One region of the Mesorhizobium sp. P171375 genome, then DNA from elsewhere that is predicted to be linked to it. Evidence: predicted binding sites of a transcription regulator. Region 1 holds the regulator's gene; each other region holds the start of a gene.
What was found. The regulator HrcA, encoded in region 1, represses chaperone genes, less so after heat shock. The targets are predictions, from matches to a motif close to GTTAGCACTCNCNNNNNGNGAGTGCTAAC.
Positions count from the first base shown of each region.

Region 2: groES (co-chaperone GroES) is a predicted target of HrcA. The motif match lies at 4,091-4,119, and genes of this name have one in related genera.
Region 3: groES (co-chaperone GroES) is a predicted target of HrcA. The motif match lies at 3,353-3,381, and genes of this name have one in related genera.

Region 1 covers NZ_JBYNWF010000001.1:930,329-937,494, forward strand. Annotated here, with positions in the region: gene rdgB (RdgB/HAM1 family non-canonical purine NTP pyrophosphatase) at 1-592, opposite strand, end outside; gene ACYHH6_RS04580 (VOC family protein) at 592-1,002, opposite strand; gene rph (ribonuclease PH) at 1,193-1,909, opposite strand; gene hrcA (heat-inducible transcriptional repressor HrcA) at 2,163-3,248, shown strand; gene ACYHH6_RS04595 (hypothetical protein) at 3,284-3,487, shown strand; gene ACYHH6_RS04600 (PQQ-dependent sugar dehydrogenase) at 3,593-4,942, shown strand; gene ACYHH6_RS04605 (hypothetical protein) at 4,921-5,853, opposite strand; gene ACYHH6_RS04610 (LysE family translocator) at 6,076-6,693, shown strand; gene cysK (cysteine synthase A) at 6,885-7,166, shown strand, end outside.
Region 2 covers NZ_JBYNWF010000001.1:5,816,858-5,824,023, forward strand. Annotated here, with positions in the region: gene ACYHH6_RS28330 (NmrA family NAD(P)-binding protein) at 1-457, shown strand, start outside; gene ACYHH6_RS28335 (DUF982 domain-containing protein) at 635-934, opposite strand; gene ACYHH6_RS28340 (Hsp20/alpha crystallin family protein) at 1,077-1,586, opposite strand; gene ACYHH6_RS28345 (Hsp20 family protein) at 1,674-2,141, opposite strand; gene ACYHH6_RS28350 (DUF982 domain-containing protein) at 2,765-3,064, opposite strand; gene ACYHH6_RS28355 (usg protein) at 3,299-3,568, opposite strand; gene groES (co-chaperone GroES) at 4,273-4,587, shown strand; gene groL (chaperonin GroEL) at 4,647-6,275, shown strand; gene ACYHH6_RS28370 (hypothetical protein) at 6,334-6,564, shown strand; gene ACYHH6_RS28375 (DUF982 domain-containing protein) at 6,648-6,968, shown strand; gene ACYHH6_RS28380 (DUF982 domain-containing protein) at 6,994-7,166, shown strand, end outside.
Region 3 covers NZ_JBYNWF010000001.1:3,952,026-3,959,191, reverse strand. Annotated here, with positions in the region: gene ACYHH6_RS19165 (MFS transporter) at 1-727, opposite strand, end outside; gene ACYHH6_RS19160 (TetR/AcrR family transcriptional regulator) at 887-1,513, shown strand; gene ACYHH6_RS19155 (ATP-grasp domain-containing protein) at 1,524-2,291, opposite strand; gene ACYHH6_RS19150 (class I SAM-dependent methyltransferase) at 2,460-3,257, shown strand; gene groES (co-chaperone GroES) at 3,443-3,739, shown strand; gene groL (chaperonin GroEL) at 3,803-5,458, shown strand; gene ACYHH6_RS19135 (VOC family protein) at 5,534-5,992, opposite strand; gene ACYHH6_RS19130 (LysR family transcriptional regulator) at 6,117-7,001, shown strand; gene ACYHH6_RS19125 (OsmC family protein) at 7,077-7,166, opposite strand, start outside.

The DNA.
Region 1 (7,166 bases):
ACAGCGCCGTTGGCTGGCCGGGCTTCCAGCCATGCTTCTCCTCGGCGCTCATCTCGCCGAACGTCTTGTCGAAACCGTCGGGTAGAAACACCGGGTCGTAGCCGAAGCCGAGTTCGCCGCGCGGCGGCCACACCAGCGTTCCCTCGGCCTCGCCGCGATAATATTCGGCTTCGCCGTCTGGGAAGGCGAGGCAGATGACGGCGACGAAGCGCCCCGTCCGTTGCTTGGGCTCCGCTGCGCCGACCTCTTGCAACGCCACTTCGGTGCGCTGCATGGCCATGCCGAAATCGCGCGTGCCTTCCGGGGTTTCGGCCCAGTTGGCGGTGTAGACGCCGGGTGCGCCGTCGAGCGCGTCGACGCAGAGGCCCGAATCGTCCGACAGCGCCGGCAGGCCGGTGGCTTTGGCCGCCGCAAAAGCCTTGATGTAGGCATTTTCCTCGAAAGTGGCGCCGGTCTCGTCCGGCTCCGGCAAGCCGCAGTCCTTGGCCGACTTCGCCTCGAAGCCGAACGGACCCATCAAATCGGCGAATTCGCGCAGCTTGCCTGCATTGTGGCTGGCGACGACGATCTTCTTTCCATCGAGAGAATGCATCAAAGGCCCCAGATCCGTGGCTCGGCAAATTCGATCGAATTGCCCGAGGGGTCGCGTATGTAGATCGAACGCCCGCCTTGCGGCCAGTCGAATTCGCTTTCAATGGCGATATCTTTCGCCTCAAGCTGCGCCTTCCAGCGCCCGAGTTCATCCGCGCTTGCCGCAAAGCAGAGATGGCCCTCGCCGACCGTGCCATGCGGCGGCACTTTCAGCCGCGCATCCGGCGCCGGCGGGATTTTGGTCGCCTCGGCGTTGAAGATCAGCAAAACGCCGGCGCCGCAGCGGAAGAAGAGATGGCGGCCGTCGACTTTGCCGAGGAGGTCGAGGCCGAGTACATCGCGGTAGAAGGTTTCTGCGGCCGCAAGATCGGAGACGTAGAGAGCGGATTCCAAAATAGCAGAGGGAGTCACGAGGCACCCCCCTCTGCCCTGCTGGGCATCTCCCCCGCAAGGGGGGAGATTGGCAGTTCCGCTGGCAGCGTCTCAACGTTGATGGTTGGCGAAAACGGTAGCGACCTCTGATCTCCCCCCTTGCGGGGGAGATGGCCGGCAGGCCAGAGGGGGGTGTGAAGGATCGCCGACGTCATCGCACTAAATTCAATCAGGCCACAGCCATCTGCTGCAAACTCACCAACCTTTGGATGCCCTTCTTGGCCAGACCCATCAGCTCCGCGAACTGCCCTTCGGAGAAAGGCTCGCCCTCGGCGGTGCCCTGGATCTCGACGATGCCACCCTTGCCGGTCATGACGAAATTGGCGTCGGTGCCGGCCGACGAATCCTCGATGTAGTCGAGATCGATGACCGGCTGGCCGTCATGGATGCCGCAGGAAATCGCCGCGACATGGTCTTTCAGCACTTTGGCAACGCTGGCCATCTGCCGTGCTTCCATCCAGCGCAGGCAATCGTAGAGCGCCACCCAGCCGCCGGTGATCGAGGCCGTGCGGGTGCCGCCATCGGCCTGGATGACATCGCAGTCGACGGTGATCTGCTGTTCGCCCAGCGCCTGCAGGTCGACGACCGCGCGCAGCGAACGGCCGATCAGCCGCTGGATCTCCAGCGTGCGGCCGCCTTGTTTGCCGGCAGAAGCTTCACGGCGCATGCGTTCGCCGGTCGAGCGCGGCAGCATGCCGTATTCAGCCGTCACCCAGCCCTTGCCGGAATTGCGCATCCAGCCCGGCACCTTTTCCTCCAGGCTCGCCGTGCACAGAACATGCGTGTCGCCGAATTTCACCAGGCACGAGCCTTCGGCGTGTTTGGACACGCCGCGCTCGAAGGAGATGGGGCGCATTTCGTCGGCTTGGCGTTTGGAGGGGCGCATCGAGGCCTCTTTCTGTTCTTTTTGCGGTTGCGTGGGCGGCTTGTAGACGCATGCAGCCCATGGCGCAAAGGAAAATGGCCGCAAACGCGGCGCGGTGACCGCATACGGCATTGGGCGATCGCAAGAGCGACGCCGCTGGCCGCAAACGCGGCAGCGGGCGATCTGGAACAGACGCCGCTGACCGCAAGTGCGGCAGCGGGTTGCGCAGGGGCGAAGGAAGTCTATATCCTTTAGCCGGAGGTTTTTGGCCCGAATGACCAAGGCAGTCACCGAACCCAGTCTGCTGGCACCCGCGCTGCAGTCGCTCGACATGCGCTCGCGCGACATTTTCCGGCGCATCGTTGATTCCTACCTCAAGGATGGTGAGCCTGTGGGATCGCGCAGCCTGTCGCGCATCCTGCCGTCGTCGCTGTCACCGGCCACCATCCGCAATGTGATGAGCGATCTCGAACATCTCGGCCTGATCTATGCCCCGCACATCTCGGCCGGGCGGCTGCCGACGCAGACCGGCCTGCGCTTCTTTGTCGATGCCTTCATGGAGCTCGGCGATCTTTCCGACGAGGAACGCCGCGTCATCGAGGCGCAGGTGCGCGCCTCCGGCTCGGGCGCGACGCTGGAACACATGCTGACCGAGGCCAGCCAGATGCTGTCAGGCATGTCGCGCGGCGCCGGCCTGGTGCTGGCCACCAAGAACGAGGTGGCGCTGAAGCACATCGAGTTCATCCAGCTTGAGCCGACCAAGGCGCTGGCCGTGATGGTGTCGCAGAACGGCGATGTCGAGAACCGTGTCGTCGACCTGCCGGCCGGCATCACCGTCTCGCAGCTGCACGAAGCCTCCAACTTCCTGAACGCCCATATCAGGGGCCGCACGCTCGCCGAGGCGCGCATCGAGATCGCTCGTATCAAGGACGAGACCAGGGCCGCCCTCGACACGCTGTCGCAGGATCTCGTCGAAAAAGGCCTGGCGGTGTGGGCGGGCGCCGACAGCGGCCTGCCGGCGCGTCTCATCGTGCGCGGCCGTGCCAATCTGCTCGAAAATGTCACCGCCCAGGCCGACATCGAATTGCTCAGGCACCTGTTCGAGGACCTGGAAACGCAGGACGGGCTGATCCAGCTGCTCGACCTCGCCGAGGACGGCCCCGGCGTGCGCATCTTCATTGGCTCGGAAAACAAGCTGTTTTCGCTCTCCGGCTCGTCGCTGGTGGTGGCGCCTTACCGCGACAAGGATGCCCGCGTCGTCGGCGCGCTCGGCGTCATCGGCCCTACCAGGCTGAATTATGCCCGCATCGTGCCCATGGTCGACTACACTGCCCAATTGATTACCCGGATGTTGAGATAAGCCGAAGCCGGGATCACCGCAAAGGAGGGCGCAGAATGGCGCTTGAATCGTTCAAGGCCCAGATCAGTCTGCTGCTCGAGGAAATGGTCAACCAGCCCGAGGACGAGCACGAAATCCAGGAGCAGCTACGCGAAAAACTTCGCGAAATGCGCGCCATGGGCCTGCCGCTGCCGGACGATCTCGTCGCGCTGGAAAAGCGGCTCGACGACGATCTCGACGTCGAGGAAGAAGACAGCTGACGGGTTTCGCTTGAATCTGCGCGCGCACGCTTCTCTTTTGTGGCGCTCGCGCGATATCTCTTCTTTGCATGGCGCCCCGACCGGCGTGAATTCGAGGAGGACAGCATGATCCGGATTGCCGGCTTCGCGAGCCTTGCCCTGCTTGTGGCCACCAGTGCCTTCGCTCAGCAAGCCGATCAACCGCTGCTGACCGGCAAGGACGCTTTCGGCGACTGGAAGGCGGACAAACCGGGCGTGCGCCGGCTGATCAAGCCGCAGGACCTGCAGGCGCCCTTTGTCACCGAATCCGCATCCAATGGCCCCGGCGTGGCGGAGAGGCCCGAAGGCGCCAATCCAGTTGTGCTGCCGGGTTTTACAGCGGAGCTTATCGCCTCCGGTATCGCCAACCCGCGCGTCGTTCGCGTTGCTCCGAATGGCGACCTGTTTGTTGCCAACAGCAACTACGACGAGATACGCGTTTATCGTCTCGGAAAGGGTAGCGCAAAACCCGTCCAGAAAGCGATCTTTGCCAGCAACCTGAGCCGACCCTACGGCATTGCCTTCTATCCGCCGGGCGACAAGGCGCAGTGGGTCTATGTCGCCAACACCGATAGCGTGGTGCGCTTCGCCTATCGCGACGGCGATCTGAAAGCCTCCGGTGAACCGGAGACGATTGTCTCCGGCATTCCCTCGGGCGGCCACTGGACTCGCGACATCGCCTTCTCGCCCGACAGCAAGACGCTTTATGTCTCGGTCGGCTCCGAATCGAATATCGCCGAGGGCATGGGGAAGGAACCGCGCGGCGGCCTCGACGCCTGGATCAAATCCATGCCTTCAGGTGCCGCCTGGGGCGAGGAGGACGGTCGCGCCGACGTGTTGGCCTTCGACGTAGACGGCAAGAATGGCCGCATCGTTGCCACTGGCCTGCGCAATTGTTCTGGCCTGACCGTGCAGCCGGCGACCGGCGCGCTGTGGTGCGTCGTCAACGAGCGGGACTCGCTCGGCGACAACATTCCGTTCGAATTCGCAACCACCGTAAAGGACGGCGCCTTCTACGGTTGGCCTTGGTACTACATCGGCAACAATGAGGATCCGCGCCGCAAGGGTGAGCGCCCAGACCTTGCCGGCAAGGCGACCATCCCCGACGTGCTGATGCAGGCGCATTCTGCGCCGCTCAACATTGTCTTCTATGAGGGGAGCAATTTCCCGGCCGAGTACAAGGGCGATGCTTTCGTTGCCCTGCACGGGTCCTGGAACCGCGGCGTACGCACGGGCTACAAGGTGGTGCGACTGAAGTTCAAGGATGGCAAGCCGACCGGCGAGTATGAGGATTTCATCACCGGCTTCGTCATTTCCAATGACTCCGTCTGGGGCCGGCCTGTCGGCGTCGCGGTGGCCAAAGACGGCGCGCTCATCCTCACCGAGGATGCCAACGGCACCATCTGGCGCATCACTCATGTCGACGGGCCTTCCTGAGCCCATTGGTTTGGCAAAGAGCTGCCCCAGTGCACGTCCCGATGTATCGCCTTGGGATAGGTATGGATCACCTCGGCCGATGAGACGCGGTCGTCGAAACCGGTATCCCTGAGATTGAAGAGGCCGACCGAGCCGAAGGACTTCTTCGCCCCTTGCGCGAATCGGCTGTCGCTGAAATCGTGTTCGTAGAGCGTCACCGTGACGTGACCGTCATTGAGCTTCGGCACGTAAACACTGCTGATCGTGTCGTTGGCGACGCCCAGCTGGTTGACGTTGAAGCGATAGACGTCCTGCACCATGCGCCGGGCCGCATTGCCGTTGATCATCCAGTATTCGCGGCGCGATGCGCGGTTCTGGTCGTCAAGCTTGAGCGCTGCCTTGCGGCCAAGCCCGAGCCAGTGCTCGAACATCATCACATTGGCGCCCCAGGGGTAGGGATAATTGGACTTGTCGACGATGCGCCGCACGCCGGTGTCGGGGATCTCATTGGTGTCGACATAGTCCAGCCATTGCAGCTGGAACGACGCTTCCACGTTGAGGTCGCTGTTGCGCGGATCGGAAGCAACGATGCGCCAGTCGGAAACCGGCGGATATTTGGTGTCGAGGTCGATGTAGAATTCGCCCTTGGCAGTGTCATCGGGGTCCGGGGAGTCGCGCTCTAACGCGACCAGCCGCACCTTGAAGCGGTTGTTGACGACCAGCGGATAGATCATCGGATGAACGGGGTGAGCGCCGGGGTTCCGGCTGTCGGCAAAGTACCCAGGCGCTCGGACGATATCGCTCGTGCCCTTGTCGAACAGGCTGAAGGCCTGCCGCCCCTCGAACCACAGATACCATTCCAGCTCGTGCCCGCGCGCCCCGGAATGGGGCTTCCATTGCAGAAGCTGGATGTGAAGTCGTTTCGCTAGCATGGGCAGCTCCTGTCGGTGTAGCCGCGCAAGAGCGCAGCTATTAGGGATTGCAAAGTGCGGTGGGGCGGATGGGGGATAGCCGCTCTCCCACGGCGCGTAAGTGAACCATCTCTCGTTATCGGCCGTGCCCTGACGACCGTCCGACCTTGCTGGCGCATTCGAATCCGTTTTACCCCTGCCGACTTTCATGGCATCAGGGGCACTTTACGGGGTGCAACCGTCATGACCCTCACCGGCTTTCTCGCCTATAGCGCCGCACTCGGCATCGCCGCCGCCATTCCCGGCCCTGGCGTCACCGCGCTTGTGGCGCGGGCGCTGGGCTCCGGCTTCCGCTCGTCGCTGGCCATGTCCTTCGGACTGATGCTCGGCGATCTCATTTATCTCACCGCCGTGGTGCTCGGCCTTGCCTTTGTCGCGCAGACCTTCGGCATGGTCTTCCTCGCCATCAAATGGCTGGGCGTCGCCTATCTCGCCTTCCTCGGCTGGCGGTTCTGGATCGCCGGCATCACGCCCGAAACGGTCGAGGCCAAGAAAGGCAAGGGTGGTCTGGCATCGAGCTTCCTTGCCGGCCTCACCGTCACGCTCGGCAACCCGAAGACGATGATCTTCTATCTCGCAATCACGCCGACCATCGTCGACCTGAAGACCATCACGCTCGCCGACTACGGCATCCTGGTCGCGCTCACCGTCATCGTGCTCTTCGTGGTGCTGGTGCCTTATCTGGCGCTGGCCGCCAAGGCGCGCTGGTTTCTGAAATCGCCGCGCGCGCTGAAGGCGCTGAACCGCACCGCAGCCGGCTTCATGGTTGGCGCAGCCGCAGCCATTGCGGCGCGTCAGTAGACCGGTTTCAGCCAATCCATTCCGCCAATCGGGCCATCCGGGAAATGCGTTTCCGGGAGGTCGGTCTTTTCAGCAAGCACCCCACTCGATATTTTCGGCCGGCAGCCTATCTTGCGCGGTCGAAAGCCCTATTCTGTCCGCCGATGCCAATTGCCTGACCAATTGCCTGATTTGACTTGGGAGCGAAACCAATGAACAAGCCCGTCTCTTCGCCGCGCGTGCCCGGCCGCGGCCGCGTCTACAATTCGATCACCGAGACGATCGGCGACACGCCGTTGGTGCGGCTCGACAAATTCGCCAAGGAGAAAGGCGTCGTTGCCAACCTTCTGGCCAAGCTCGAATTCTTCAACCCGATCGCCTCGGTCAAGGATCGCATCGGCGTTTCGATGATAGAGGCGCTGGAAGCGTCGGGCCGCATCAGGCCCGGCAAGACGACGCTGATCGAGCCGACCTCCGGCAATACCGGCATTGCG
Region 2 (7,166 bases), 4.9 Mb from region 1:
GCTCTATCCGTTTGCGCGCAAGACGATCGTCGAACAGAGCATCATCGACTTGCCCTATGGCGCTGGCCGTCATGCTCCCATCGCTGCCGAGGACCAGGCCCGCCTGATCGCAGTGCTGCTGGCCGATCCGGCCGTCCATGTCGGCAAGACCTACACGCTTCATGGGCCGACCGAGCTTGATCAGCCGGGCATCGCCGCAGCCATCAGCGAGGTGCTCGGCCGCAAGATCAGCTATCAGCCGCTGACCATCCCCGCCTATCGCGATCGCCTGGAAAAGTTCGGCCTGCCGGAATTTTTGATCCAGCATTTCTGCGCCATCGCCCTCGATTACCAGAACGGCATTTTCTCGGGCGCCGACAAGATCATCGCCGAAGTCACAGGCGTGCCGCCGATGACCGTTCAGGACTTCGTCACGTCGCACCGGGCCGCCTTCAATACGCTGGATGCGGCGGCGTAAGCCACTCCGGCGTCGCCCGACGGAACATCGGAATCACTGGGTCGGAAGCACCTCTAAAGCGTTGATAACGACAATGGTAGGCCTGTAGGACATATTAAGATCATTGATTTTATTGGCTTTTTCGTGGCCAAAATCAGAAGTCCTCTATGCGCGCCCAGGAGAAACCCTGAACTGAAGTCAGGGACCGCGCTGAGAAACGCGCAGCTTTTGATCAGCCCCGGCCATTGGCGCAAAATCGGATTTGGCCAGCACCCCAGCTATCCTGGCAAAGCCGACAAATGCCTGCCGCGCCTGATCAGTTGTCATCTGACCGGCAATCGCGGCGTTGCAGCTTCTCACTGCGCAGCTGTATATCGGTCCCCGACGGGCCTTCGGCCATTGATTCAAGAATACCATCGCCTCCCGCACCGAGTTGATGTCGTGTATCACGTCACTGGTCTTAACCTGCACGGGGGCACGGAAAGCCAGACTGGTCATTTGTTACCTCCCTGGGATTGCAAGGGTTGATTCAGCATCACATGATGCGGCTCTTTCGTTTGAGGCTGTCGGACGCCATTTGACCATCCTCGCTGTCTGCAGAGGCCAGGGCTCGACGAGCCCCGGCCTTCCTTCGCGAACCTCATTTGCTGCCGTTGATTGCAATGCGTTTGGCGTTTGCCTGCGCCTTTTTGGTCTTCGGCAGTGTCACGGTGAGCACACCGTTTTTGAACGTAGCCACCACCTTGTCGTCTTCAACCTCACGGCCGAGACTGAAGCGCCGCTCAAAGCGCCCATAATAGCGTTCGCTGAACTGGCGGTCCTTGTCCTCGGTTTCTGCTTTCTTCTCGCCGCGAAGCGTCAGAACACCATCATCCAGCATGACCTCGACGTCGTTTTCGTCGAGGCCAGGGATTTCGGCCGTCACCCGGATTTCCTTATCGGTTTCCGAGAACTCCACGCTTGGCCAAGTGCCATTGAGAGGAGGCACGCGGCCAAGAACCGAAGGCGTGTCAAAACCGCGGAACACCTCGTCGAAGAGCCGGTTGACATTGCGGTGCAACGACAGAAACGGATCCATGTCGTCACTGCGATAAATGCTCGGTGCCTGGCTGCCGCCACGGCTCCAGGGAATCAAGTCACGTACGCTCATTTGTCCTTCTCCTTTCCGTTTTATGGGTCGCACCCGGACCCCATCCACGACAGGACGGGCTGTCTGCTGCAGGCCAACCGCCAAAGATCAGGCCGCCGCGCTTTCAATGCCCTTGGAGGCCGCATTCTTTCCGGTATCGACATTAATCGCGATCCGGCGCGGCTTCATCTCCTCGGGAATTTCCTTCTTGAGGTCGATGATCAGCAGACCGTTTTCGAGCTTTGCCCCGACTATGGTCACATGATCGGCGAGCTCGAAGCGGCGCGCGAACGACCTCAGCGCCAGGCCATGATGGAGGTACTGAACCCCGTCATTCTCTGTCTTGGCGCCCTCGATCACGAGCATATTTGGCTCATGCGTGATCGTAAGCTCGTCTTCACCGAAACCGGCGACCGCGAGGACAATGCGATAGGTGTCTTCGCCGAGCTTGGCGATATCGTATGGCGGCCAGCTATCCGCGTTCTGCGGGGGGCTGGCGTTTTCGAGCAGGTTGAAGATGCGGTCAAAGCCGATGCTCGACCGATAGAAGGGGGAAAAGTCCAGGTTCGTTCTCATAGCTACATCCTCCTTGGAGCAACATAGATACGAGGGAACGCCAAGAAGCCCCGGCGCTCCCTGACACATCGGCCCCTTGCGCGGCGACCGACAAAGATGAGTTGGGAATCGATTTCGGCCGTGTCAAGAGCGACGGCTAAAGCAGTTTCGCGACCGCCTTCGGATGGCTGGGTGGCAAGCTCTCCAGCGAATGCCCCATCTACTTCGCAGGTATTTCGAACGGAGGAAAAGGATGACTATGACACGCCAAGACGTCGTCTCGGTCCTCGGATTCATAGACGACGTGACGATTGCGGAGATCATCGCGTCCGGTGCCTCGCTCGAGGAATTGAGAAGGCTGGGCCTGGGCCTTCGGTGACGAGGCGCTGATGAGCCAGGGACGACCATTGCCGGGACACGGGTGGCAGCGCAAGGGAACCGGGACGAAGCGTGAAGATGCCGGCAGGTCCTGCCATTCAGGCAGACGTGCTTAGTCGTGCGATCCGCTTGGAAAGTTGTCCGTGCTGGAGGCATCTATATGACAGACAACGACAAGGGGCTCGCTTCCCGCTCCCCTTGCCCCGGTGACGCACCGCTTTGATGCTGCGGCGGTAGATTGCCGCCGCAGTACTAGCCCTGACTATCTATAGATGGTCTATTTTGCTGATCTTCGGCCCTGTCATCCACTGCGGCGCCGCGGGCAGATCCTCGATGACGGCGACCCTGCGTGCCCAGGTCATAAAGGCCCTGTTCGCCGCCTCGACAGACTTCCGGCCATCGTGCGCGGAGTAGCATGCATCCGACGCCGCAGCGTGGAGGAGGCCTCTCCTTTCAACCGGCCATTCTTCCAGAAACTCTATCGCATCCATGACACAGCCGATCTTTTGGACAACATGGCCCTCGTCTCTTACGAAAACCGGTTGTTTGAACGTCGCACTTTCCATAGTGACCTCCCTTCAAACCGTGGCGCAACTGGATCTTGCCTCCCCGTGCGCGGCTCCCGGCAAACGATGTCGGCTACTTGGCGAACGCCACGGCAAACGGCGGAAACCGGATTTTCAAAGAGCATCGTTTCCATGCGATCCTTCGGCTCCTGCTAACCCGATATCCGGCAAGCCGCGCTGGACACATAAAAAGATTGGAAACGCCACTTTCCAGTTCAAGGGGAGCGGACCCGGCTATTGAATTGTGAAGATGCCGTCTACGGCCTGCCATTCGGAAGGCCGGATAAGGCGGTGATGGGCGACTCGCACGGAATGCAGCGCTCCTTCGAGTTCGCGCTCCCAGTAATCCAGAAACCCCTTGAGGGTCGGGAATTCCGGTGCCAGGTCGTATTCCTGCCAAACGTAGAGCTGCAAAAGGCTCGGATGATCGGGAAGGTGGTAGTGAATTTCCGCAGTTGTGAGACCGTAGCCCTCCATCTGCAGCCGGAATTCCCTACTGACCATGCGTCTCTCCTATCGCGCGCGTTCAGGCATCAAGTCTTTGCGGGCGTTCTCGGGCTCGCCGTTCCTCGAGGTCACAGCCTATCTCGGCGCGACTATCGTCCAGTCGGCGAAGTGCATCCATGACGGCGTCAAATGTCACCGGGTTCGCAGCACCCGGTGGCTTTCGCAGCGTAGGCATGGAGTCGACGGCGCAAGCATCAGAAGCCCATGAGGCAAGAATGGCGCGCTTCTCCTGAGTGTCGAGCGTGCGGTCGCCCACCACCTCATCGGGGTGGCTAAAGTGCCGCGCCGGAAACAGCGGTCAAGCGAAGGATCAGTGGTTTCAGGGGCGATCGAGGGGATGTTTTTTGGGAAAGTTCGTTCCATCGACAGTCTCCGCTTCCTAACAATCTCCTTGGCATTATTGGTGTTGCAGTGACCCTTTTCGGGGTCTCCAACCGCAAAAAATTTCGTGGAGTTCGGGCCGAATTTCAAGACCTGAAAATCGCGCGCCTCGCAAAAATAGCTGCATGAATTCATGCGGCTAGCACTCCGGAATGCCGAGTGCCAAAATTTTTTCAGCGACCTCTTGAAACGCAGAAAATGCAAAACTAGTTCGATATGCGCGCGACGCCTGAAAAGGGTCGCGGCGCCCCGCACTGGCCCGATATTGCCGGTCCGGTGTGGAGGAACTCAAAAATCTGTTTGTCCTGAAGGAGAACGATATGACGTTCCGTCCATTGCATGACCGTATTCTGGTCCGCCGCATCGAAGCCGAGGAGAAGACGGCTGGCGGCATCATTATCCCGGACACCGCCAAGGAGAAGCCGCAAGAGGGCGAGGTGATTGCCGTCGGCCCAGGCGCCCGCGACGAGAGTGGCAAGCTCACACCGCTCGACGTCAAGATCGGCGACCGCATCCTGTTCGGCAAGTGGTCCGGCACGGAGATCAAGCTCAACGGCGAAGATCTGCTCATCATGAAGGAAAGCGATGTGATGGGCGTGATCGAGCAGGCCGCGACGGTCAAGAAAGCCGCCTGAGCGAGGCTCTGGTCCAACCGCAATCCAGTCAGTGAACTGCCTAGTGAAGGAGTGATCCAATGGCTGCCAAGGAAGTGAAATTCCATTCCGACGCCCGTGAGCGCATGCTGCGCGGCGTCAACATCCTCGCCGACGCGGTGAAGGTGACCCTCGGCCCCAAGGGCCGCAACGTCGTCATCGACAAGTCGTTCGGCGCCCCGCGCATCACCAAGGACGGCGTGACCGTCGCCAAGGAGATCGAGCTCGAGGACAAGTTCGAGAACATGGGCGCGCAGATGGTGCGCGAGGTCGCCTCGAAGACCAGCGACATCGCGGGTGACGGCACTACCACCGCTACGGTGCTCGCCCAGGCGATCGTCCGCGAAGGCGCCAAGGCGGTCGCGTCGGGGATGAACCCGATGGACCTGAAGCGCGGCATCGACAAGGCTGTAGAAGCCATCGTGGCTGAGCTGAAGACCAATGCCCGCAAGGTGACCAAAAATGACGAGATCGCCCAGGTTGGCACCATCTCGGCCAATGGCGACGCCGAGATCGGCCGCTTCCTTGCGGAAGCGATGCAGAAGGTCGGCAACGAGGGCGTCATCACCGTCGAGGAAGCCAAGACCGCCGAGACCGAACTGGAAGTGGTCGAGGGCATGCAGTTCGACCGCGGCTACCTCAGCCCCTACTTCATCACCAACCAGGACAAGATGCGCGTCGAGCTTGAAGAGCCCTATGTGCTGATCCACGAGAAGAAGCTGTCCAATCTGCAGGCGCTGCTTCCGGTGCTGGAAGCTGTCGTGCAGTCGTCCAAACCGCTGCTGATCATCGCCGAGGATGTCGAGGGCGAAGCGTTGGCGACGCTGGTCGTCAACAAGCTGCGCGGTGGCCTCAAAGTCGCCGCCGTCAAGGCGCCGGGCTTCGGCGACCGCCGCAAGGCAATGCTGGAGGATATTGCCATCCTCACCGGCGGCACCGCGATCTCGGAAGATCTCGGCATCAAGCTGGAGAATGTCACGCTCAACATGCTGGGCCGCGCCAAGAAAGTGGTGATCGAGAAGGAGAACACCACCATCGTCGACGGCGCCGGCTCGAAGAGCGAGATCCAGGGCCGCGTCAGTCAAATCAAGGCGCAGATCGAGGAGACTACCTCCGACTACGACAAGGAAAAGCTGCAGGAGCGGCTGGCCAAGCTCGCCGGCGGTGTCGCCGTCATCCGCGTCGGCGGCTCGACCGAAGTCGAAGTCAAGGAGCGCAAGGACCGTGTCGACGATGCCATGCATGCGACGCGGGCTGCGGTCGAGGAAGGCGTGTTGCCAGGTGGCGGCGTGGCGCTTCTGCGTGCGGCCAAGGCACTGGACAGCGTGCAGGCCGAGAATGAAGACCAGAAGCACGGTATCGAGATCGTGCGCCGCGCGATCGAAGCGCCTGTGCGCCAGATCGCCGAGAATGCCGGCGCGGAAGGCTCGATCATCGTCGGCAAGCTACGCGAGAAGCCGGAATTCGGCTGGGGCTGGAACGCACAGACCAACGCGTTCGGCGACCTCTACAACGAGGGCGTCATCGATCCGGTAAAGGTGGTGCGGACCGCGCTCCAGGATGCGGCATCGGTTGCCGGCCTGCTGGTAACGACGGAAGCGATGGTTGCCGAGAAGCCGAAGAAGGAACCCGCCGTTCCGGCAATGCCGGCTGGTGGCATGGACTTCTGAGGTAACGGCTGTGTCCGCGCCCGGTGGGCGCGGACACTCTGACAAATGGGGTAGATCCATGAACGTGATGAACTTGAACGTAATCCCCCCGCCGTCGCGTGCGGCCACCGATCTGAACTACGAAGCAGACCTGAAGGTTGCGCTTGACCCGATACTGGTCGACTTGCTCGACAGAGCGGAGGCCGCGGGTTGGGATCGGCGCAAAGCCGCATACACGGTGATGTTTCTGGCCGCGCGGAATCTTACCGACGGCAAAGGCCCTCCTGGAAACGGGAGTTCGGCAGGCTAAGGCGCGACGCACGCAACCTATCGCGCACGCGCCGTGGGAAAGGCTTCCGATCGATTGAGCTAACCACGTGAACGGAGGAAAACATGGAACACAATCAATTTCAGCATCCCGTGAGGGTGCTCGTGGGTCTTGGGTTTCCAACCGACATTCAAAGCGTAAGGGACGCCTTCGTCCTGCTGGATGAATGGCCGCCATCGAAGCGAAACCCTGCTCATGGCGTCGCGCTCAATGCCTGTCGGGCAGCCCTCGCCGGCGAGGTGGATGCCGAAACCGCTCGCAGCACTTTTGTCGCCTTTGCCCGCCGCATGGATTTGCTTGTGCCGACCGCAGCGGACATCGTCGCGGCCAAGGCAGTCGGCACCTTCGGATTAGCTGCGGGAGGCCATTTCAACAAATCGATGTAATCGATCTGTCGGAACGGTGGAAACCATGAGGGATATTCAATTTCCCGAACCAGTCAGACTGCGCGTGAGACCCTCAAGGGAACGGGTGGTTGCCAGCAGTTGGGAAGCACTTGAGTGCCTTCATGACCAATGGCCAGAATGGGCGAGAGGACCAAGCTATCGAGCAGCCTGCCGCACTTGCCGCGACTCCCTGGACGG
Region 3 (7,166 bases), 3.0 Mb from region 1:
ATTGCGCGCCGAGCGGCTCGAGAAAGGCCCAGACCGAGCCGAAGAACATGAAGTAGCAGAAGACGCACAGCAGAGCGGTGATCGAAGGCACGGTCAGCACATTGCCGAAATTCTCCTCCTTCGGCAGGTCGGCATAGTTGTCCGGGACGATGAAGGCGACCGCCAGCGAGGCGATGCAGACGACGGCAAGAACGATGAAGCCGCCCGCCGATCCGGCAGCCGGGATGACGTAAAGCGCCAGCAAGAGCGCCAGCGCGCATTGCGCCAGGGTCTGGATGGTGACGAAATAGCCGCCGATGCGCTCGGCCCGGCGCGATCGGGCGATCAGTTCGGTGGCGACCGCCACCAGGCCACCTTCGGCGAGACCGGCGACAGTGCGGGCGCCAATCAGCGAATTCGGGTTGACCGCATAGGCGGTTGCCCAGTTCGCCAGCGCCAGCAGGACCAGCAGGATCGCACTCTTCCAACGCATGTTGCGGGCGGGCAGCAGCATCGCGACAACGGCTGACCCAATGCCGATGGCGATCATCTCCGCCGTGGCGACCAGAGCGAGTTCGTCGCCGCTGACATGGCCCTCGGTGTAGAGCGCGCCGAGCAACACCGGCTGCAGGCCGAGGATGAGCAGGCCGACCGAACCGATCCACAGCGCCGAGGCCAGCTGCGCGGCGGTCGGATTGCCGACCAGCCAGTCTCCGTTTCCGGCATCGGCGTTACGAACAGAAGTCACGGGCGTCTCCCAAACGTCCTTGCCTGACGGCACAAAAACTGACAATCTGTCAGTATTTAGAAACTGATACTCGATCATATTCGTTTGTCAATCATTGGTGAGGCGCGGCATCAGCAAGGCTGGGGATCGAATGGACTTGGCGATCGAGAGGGTGGCGGCATGAACGAAGCAGTGAGAACGGCGACCGAACCGAGGCGCAGGCCCAAGCAGGAGCGCAGCCGCGAGCGCATCGACGCCATCCTGTCGACCACCATGCGGCTGATCGGCGAAAAGGGCATCGACGCCGTCACCATGAAGGAAGTCGGCGCGCTGGCCGGCGGGCCGATCGCCACCGTCTATCATTACTTCCCAAACAAGTCGGCGATCCTGGCGATGCTCTACGAGCGTTTCTCGGAAGTGAGCCGCGCCCGGCTTGCCGTGATCGTTGCCGACATTGGCGGACAGAGCGACGTCATCGCCGCCGCCGACCGACTGCTCGACGATTACTATGAACGTGTCGCCGGTGACCCGGCCATCCAGGACCTGCAGAACGCCATCCAGGCCGACAAGGCGCTGCAAAATCTAGATATCGCCGAAACCCGGCGCCAGGCGGCGATGTTCTGCGATCATGTCGGTCCGTTTCTCGCGGCCGAACGGCGCCAGGAGTTCGGGCGCATGGTCTTCCTGATCTTCCAGCTTGCCGGAGGCGTCGTGCGCATGGCGCTGACCCAGGACGAAACGGAAAGCCGCCATACCATCGAGGACTACCGGTCGATCATCCATACGCAGTTGCGCCAGTTTCTTTAGGCGAGAAGGCCTATCGCGCCCGGTGCATGAGGCCCTCGAAGCCGTCGGCCAGATGGGCGGCGCCGGCCGCAAACATGTTCACCAGGTTTTTGGGACGGCCCGGCGTCTTGTTGGCATCGAGCAAGATCGCCCTGCCCTCATGCATGACGAAATCGAATTTGCCGTAGTCGAAGCCGAGTTCTCGTCGCCGCTCGCGGATCTCGTCAGGAACAGGAACAGGCTCACGTCGGATCGTTTCAGATGCCTTGACGAGGCCGTTTGGTGACACGTAGCGGGTGCAACGCTCGCTCTCTCCGCAAAACACCCAGAACCGCATTGCGAAGCCATCGGGTTCCCGTTCGGCAATGAACTTTTCCACGACCAGATCGTCGTCGCCGAAGACGCCATCCGGGACGTCGCCAAGAGACTCGTAGATCTCGTAGGGCTGCTGCCCCTGCACATCGGGAAAAGGTGGCTGCTTGCCCGCGCGCCTGGATCGCCGGTTGAGGAACGTCTCCGGAATGCCCTGATTGTTGAGATTGGTTTTGACGATGACCGGGCCTTGCCAGGCGTCGTCGTGCTTTAGCAACGCGCCGCTGACCCGTCGCTTGGAGATGTCGGCCGTTGCGAGATTGAGGCAGAATGGAAAACCCCGCGCATAGTCGAGATAATCCGCCGGTGTGACGGTTGCATCGACATGTAGAATTGCGATGTCGGCACTGTGCGTCATGGCCGGGCCTTGCTGGATCCGGACCGAATGGCCGCGCCTTTTCAGTTCTTCGAGAACATCGAAAAGCATATAGGGGCTCGACCTGCGCAGTAAGAGGTTGCGGCCGCTCTGGAACCGATCGTGCTCATGCGTTACGACGACAATTCGTGCCACAGACAGCCTTTTGATTTCCTGCAATTTTCTAATAGGCGACTGTGAACACCAAAAGCCAGACGTCTCGGACTCTGCAAAGGCAGCATGACAAATCATTGGGACAATTATCACCGTCACTGGAGGCTGCTGGACGCGCCGCTTCGGCCGACGCCGGAAACCGTTGGTATATTCGAGCGTGAAGTCAGCCTGGCAAATGCCGATGTCCTGCTCCTGGGGGTGACGCCGGAACTTGCAGTGCTCGGCAGATCGATGCTGGCAATCGACCAATCGGCGGCCATGATCTCGGGTGTATGGGCAGGCGACAATGCCTCGCGCAGCGCGATGGCTGGAAACTGGCTGGATCTGCCGGTTGCCGGGGCCAGCACCGAGGCAGTCATTGGCGACGGATGCCTGTCCGCCGTCGCCTCGAAGGCGGCGCGCAATCGCCTGCACGGCGAAATCGCCAGGGTCCTGAGACCCGGCGGGCGTGCCGCGATCCGCGTTTTCGCCGCCCCGGAAACGACCGAGGATCTGGCCAGCATTGAAGCCCAGGTGCTGGCCGGCGCGATCGAGAATTTCCACGCGCTCAAATGGCGGATCGCGATGGCGTGCACCACGGGCAGTCAGGATTTCGCCATCAAGGTGCGGACAATCCGCGATACATTCGACGGCCTGTTCCCCGACCGCGAGGCCCTTGCCGCGCGGACGGGATGGAGCATCGCCTCGATCAACACGATCGACGTCTATGCCGGCTCCGACGTAAGCTACAGCTTCGCGACGCTGGCCGTGCTCGTCGATGAGGCGAGTGGGTGGTTTGGCGACGTGCGCGTCGAGTCGAGCGGTTCCTATCCGCTGGCGGAACGATGCCCTCTGCTGGTGCTTGGATCGCCGAGGCGTCGCTAGGCTTCCCGTCAGACCACGGCAGGGCTCAAACTAGAGCAAATTGAGCCCACCGTTCGCCTTGACTCTCGAAAGCCACTCGCCTATTTCAGCGCCACGTTAGCACTCTCCCTTGGTGAGTGCTAACGCATGTCCGGCATCGCCGGATGGAGGAACTGTTCTCACCGTTCTCATTCGAGGAAGAAAAAATGGCAAAGTCGAAGTTCCGCCCGCTTCATGACCGCGTGGTCGTTCGCCGGGTCGAATCCGAATCCAAGACCGCCGGCGGGATCATCATCCCGGATACGGCAAAGGAAAAGCCGCAGGAAGGCGAGATCATCGCCGTCGGCTCCGGCGCTCGTGACGAAGCTGGCAAGCTGGTTCCCCTGGACGTCAAGGCTGGCGACCGCATCCTGTTCGGCAAGTGGTCGGGCACCGAAGTCAAGCTCAATGGCGAAGACCTTCTGATCATGAAGGAATCCGACATTATGGGCATCATCGGCTGATTATCGGCCTCACCGTCAACTGAATTTCGGGCTTGATCGCAAGCCCCTGCCAGGAGCTAAAACATGGCTGCTAAAGACGTAAAATTCTCCCGCGATGCCCGTGAGCGCATGCTGCGCGGCGTCAACATCCTTGCCGACGCGGTGAAGGTCACGCTCGGCCCCAAGGGCCGCAACGTCGTCATCGACAAGTCGTTCGGCGCCCCGCGCATCACCAAGGACGGCGTCACCGTCGCCAAGGAAATCGAGCTTGAGGACAAGTTCGAAAACATGGGCGCACAGATGGTCCGCGAAGTTGCTTCGAAGACCAACGACATCGCCGGCGACGGCACCACGACCGCGACCGTTCTGGCGCAGTCGATCGTCCAGGAAGGCCACAAGGCGGTTGCCGCCGGCATGAACCCGATGGACCTGAAGCGCGGCATCGATCTGGCCGTGACCGAAGTCGTCGCGGCTCTCGGCAAGGCTGCCAAGAAGATCAAGACGTCCGAGGAAGTTGCCCAGGTCGGCACGATCTCGGCCAATGGCGACGAGTCGGTCGGCGCCATGATCGCCGAAGCGATGCAGAAGGTCGGCAACGAAGGCGTCATCACGGTTGAGGAAGCCAAGACCGCCGAGACCGAGCTGGAAGTCGTCGAAGGCATGCAGTTCGACCGCGGCTACCTCTCGCCCTACTTCGTCACCAACGCCGACAAGATGGTTGCCGAGCTCGAGGACGTCTACATCCTCCTGCACGAGAAGAAGCTCTCCAACCTCCAGGCCATGCTGCCGGTTCTCGAAGCCGTCGTGCAGACTTCCAAGCCGCTGCTCATCATCTCGGAAGACGTCGAAGGCGAGGCTCTGGCCACGCTGGTCGTCAACAAGCTGCGCGGTGGCCTGAAGATCGCCGCCGTCAAGGCGCCGGGCTTCGGTGATCGCCGCAAGGCCATGCTGGAAGACATCGCCATCCTCACCGGTGGCCAGGTCATCTCGGAAGACCTCGGCATCAAGCTCGAGAACGTCGGCCTCAACATGCTCGGCCGCGCCAAGAAGGTGTCGATCTCCAAGGAGAACACCACCATCGTCGACGGCGCCGGCAAGAAGGCCGAGATCCAGGGCCGCGTTGCCCAGATCAAGCAGCAGATCGAAGAGACCACGTCGGACTACGACAAGGAGAAGCTGCAGGAACGTCTCGCCAAGCTGGCGGGCGGCGTTGCGGTGATCCGCGTCGGCGGCGCGACGGAAGTCGAAGTCAAGGAAAAGAAGGACCGCGTCGATGACGCCCTCAACGCGACCCGCGCGGCCGTGGAAGAAGGCATCGTTGCTGGTGGTGGCGTCGCCCTGCTGCGCGCTTCGGCCAACATCAAGGCTGCCGGCGCCAATGCCGACCAGGCTGCCGGCATCAACATCGTTCGTCGTGCGCTGCAGGCTCCGGCCCGCCAGATCGCCTCGAACGCCGGTGCGGAAGCTTCGATCGTTGCCGGCAAGATCCTGGACAACAAGGGCGCGACCTACGGCTACAACGCCCAGACCGGCGAGTATGGCGACATGATCGCCATGGGCATCGTCGACCCGGTCAAGGTCGTTCGCACGGCTCTCCAGGACGCGGCCTCGGTCGCCGGCCTGCTCGTCACCACCGAAGCCATGATCGCGGAGGCTCCTAAGAAGGAGTCGGCTGGCGGCGGCATGCCCGGCGGCATGGGCGGCGGCGGCATGGGCGGCATGGGCGGCATGGATTTCTAATCCAAACCCTATCAGCCTTCAGATACGGAAAGGGCGCCGAAAGGCGCCCTTTTTCTTTCTGGTTGGCAGAGTGCCTCAGACGACCTCAGCGAGTTCGATCAGATTGCCGAAGGGGTCGGCGAAGAAGGCCAGCTTGCGGCTGATGTCGTCGAGCTTGAACGGCTCGGTGACGATGGCGACGCCGCGCTTGCGCAGTTCGGCCACGGTCGCTTCGATGTCGGCCACGCTGATGCAGAAATGGTGGTAGCCGGCATAGCGCAGGCTATCGCCAAGATCGGTGTAGGTCGGCGCATCGATCGGCAGCGGATCGCCGCCGCCCAGCAGTTCGATCATGAAATGGTCGTCATTGGCCGGCGCGAGATAGGCGAGTTGCTCGTCGGCGAACGGCCATTCGTGAACCACGCGGAAGTCGAGCTTGTCAACATACCAGCTCTTGGCAACCTCATAGTCGGCGACGCGCAGCGCCACGTGATGGCCGCGCATATTGGCGAAAGCCGACACTGTGTTTTTGGCGGGGATCGGGAAGTCAGCCATTTTATCTCTCCTTTGGACCGTGAGCCGCTCAATGGTTTCTTGCGGCGACGCGGAGAAGATGGCGCAAATCGATTAGCTCTATTAGAGTGGCAATTGTCTTGACACTCGTGAGCAAAAATCATCAATGCGCGCAACCGATCTCTCTGAACTTGCCGCCTTCGATGCGGTGGCGCGGCACAGCAGCTTTCGCCGCGCGGCAGAAGAGCGTGGCGTGACCGCGTCGGCGATCAGTCATGCCGTGAGCAATCTCGAGGAACGCGTTGGGCTGCGCCTGCTCAACCGCACGACGCGCAGCGTGTCGCTGACCGATGCGGGGGCAATGTTGCAGGCCCGGCTGGCGCCGGCCTTCGGCGACATTGGCGCGGCACTCGATGCTCTCAACCAGTTTCGCGACACGCCATTTGGCAAAGTGCGCATCAACGTCCCAAACTCGATCGCGCCTTTCGTGTTGGGGCACATTATCGGCCCGCTCATCACGAATAACCCCAACCTCGAAGTCGAAATCGTGGCGACCGACAGGCTGGTCGATATCGTCGAGGAAGGTTTTGACGCCGGCATCCGGCTTGGCGAAAGCCTAAGGGACGGTATGATCGCCGTGAATATCAAACCGCGTATGCGCTTTGCGGTCATCGGCTCGCCGGGCTATTTCCGCAACCACGAAATCCCAACGACGCCACGCGACCTCGGCGGCCATGTCTGTGTGCAGAACATGTATCCAAACGGCATGCGCTACCCCTGGGAATTCGAACTGGAGGGCGAGGCCATCGCCTTCCATCCGAGCGGCCCGATTGCGCTCGACGACCATGAGTTGATGGTGCACGCCGCACTATCGGGCGTCGCGCTGGCCTATGTCTGGGAGAACCGCGCCCAGCGCGACATTCTCGACGGCAGGCTGGTACGCTGCCTGGACGAATGGTGTCCTCCGGAGGATTGGTTTCATCTCTACTACCCCAGCCGGCGACACATGTCGGCGGGACTGCGTGCGGTTGTCGACGCGATGAAAGTATAGAGGCCAAGCCTTCGAAGCTGCTCAGACCAGAACCCGGAACCTCGCATCCGAGATTCCGGGCCAGTGCCGGTTAGTCTAATGCCCTGCCCTGTGCAGCTTCACCGTGGTCTTTGGGCTGTTCTGGATGGTCTGGAAGATCACGCAGTAGCGGTCGGTGAGTTCAAG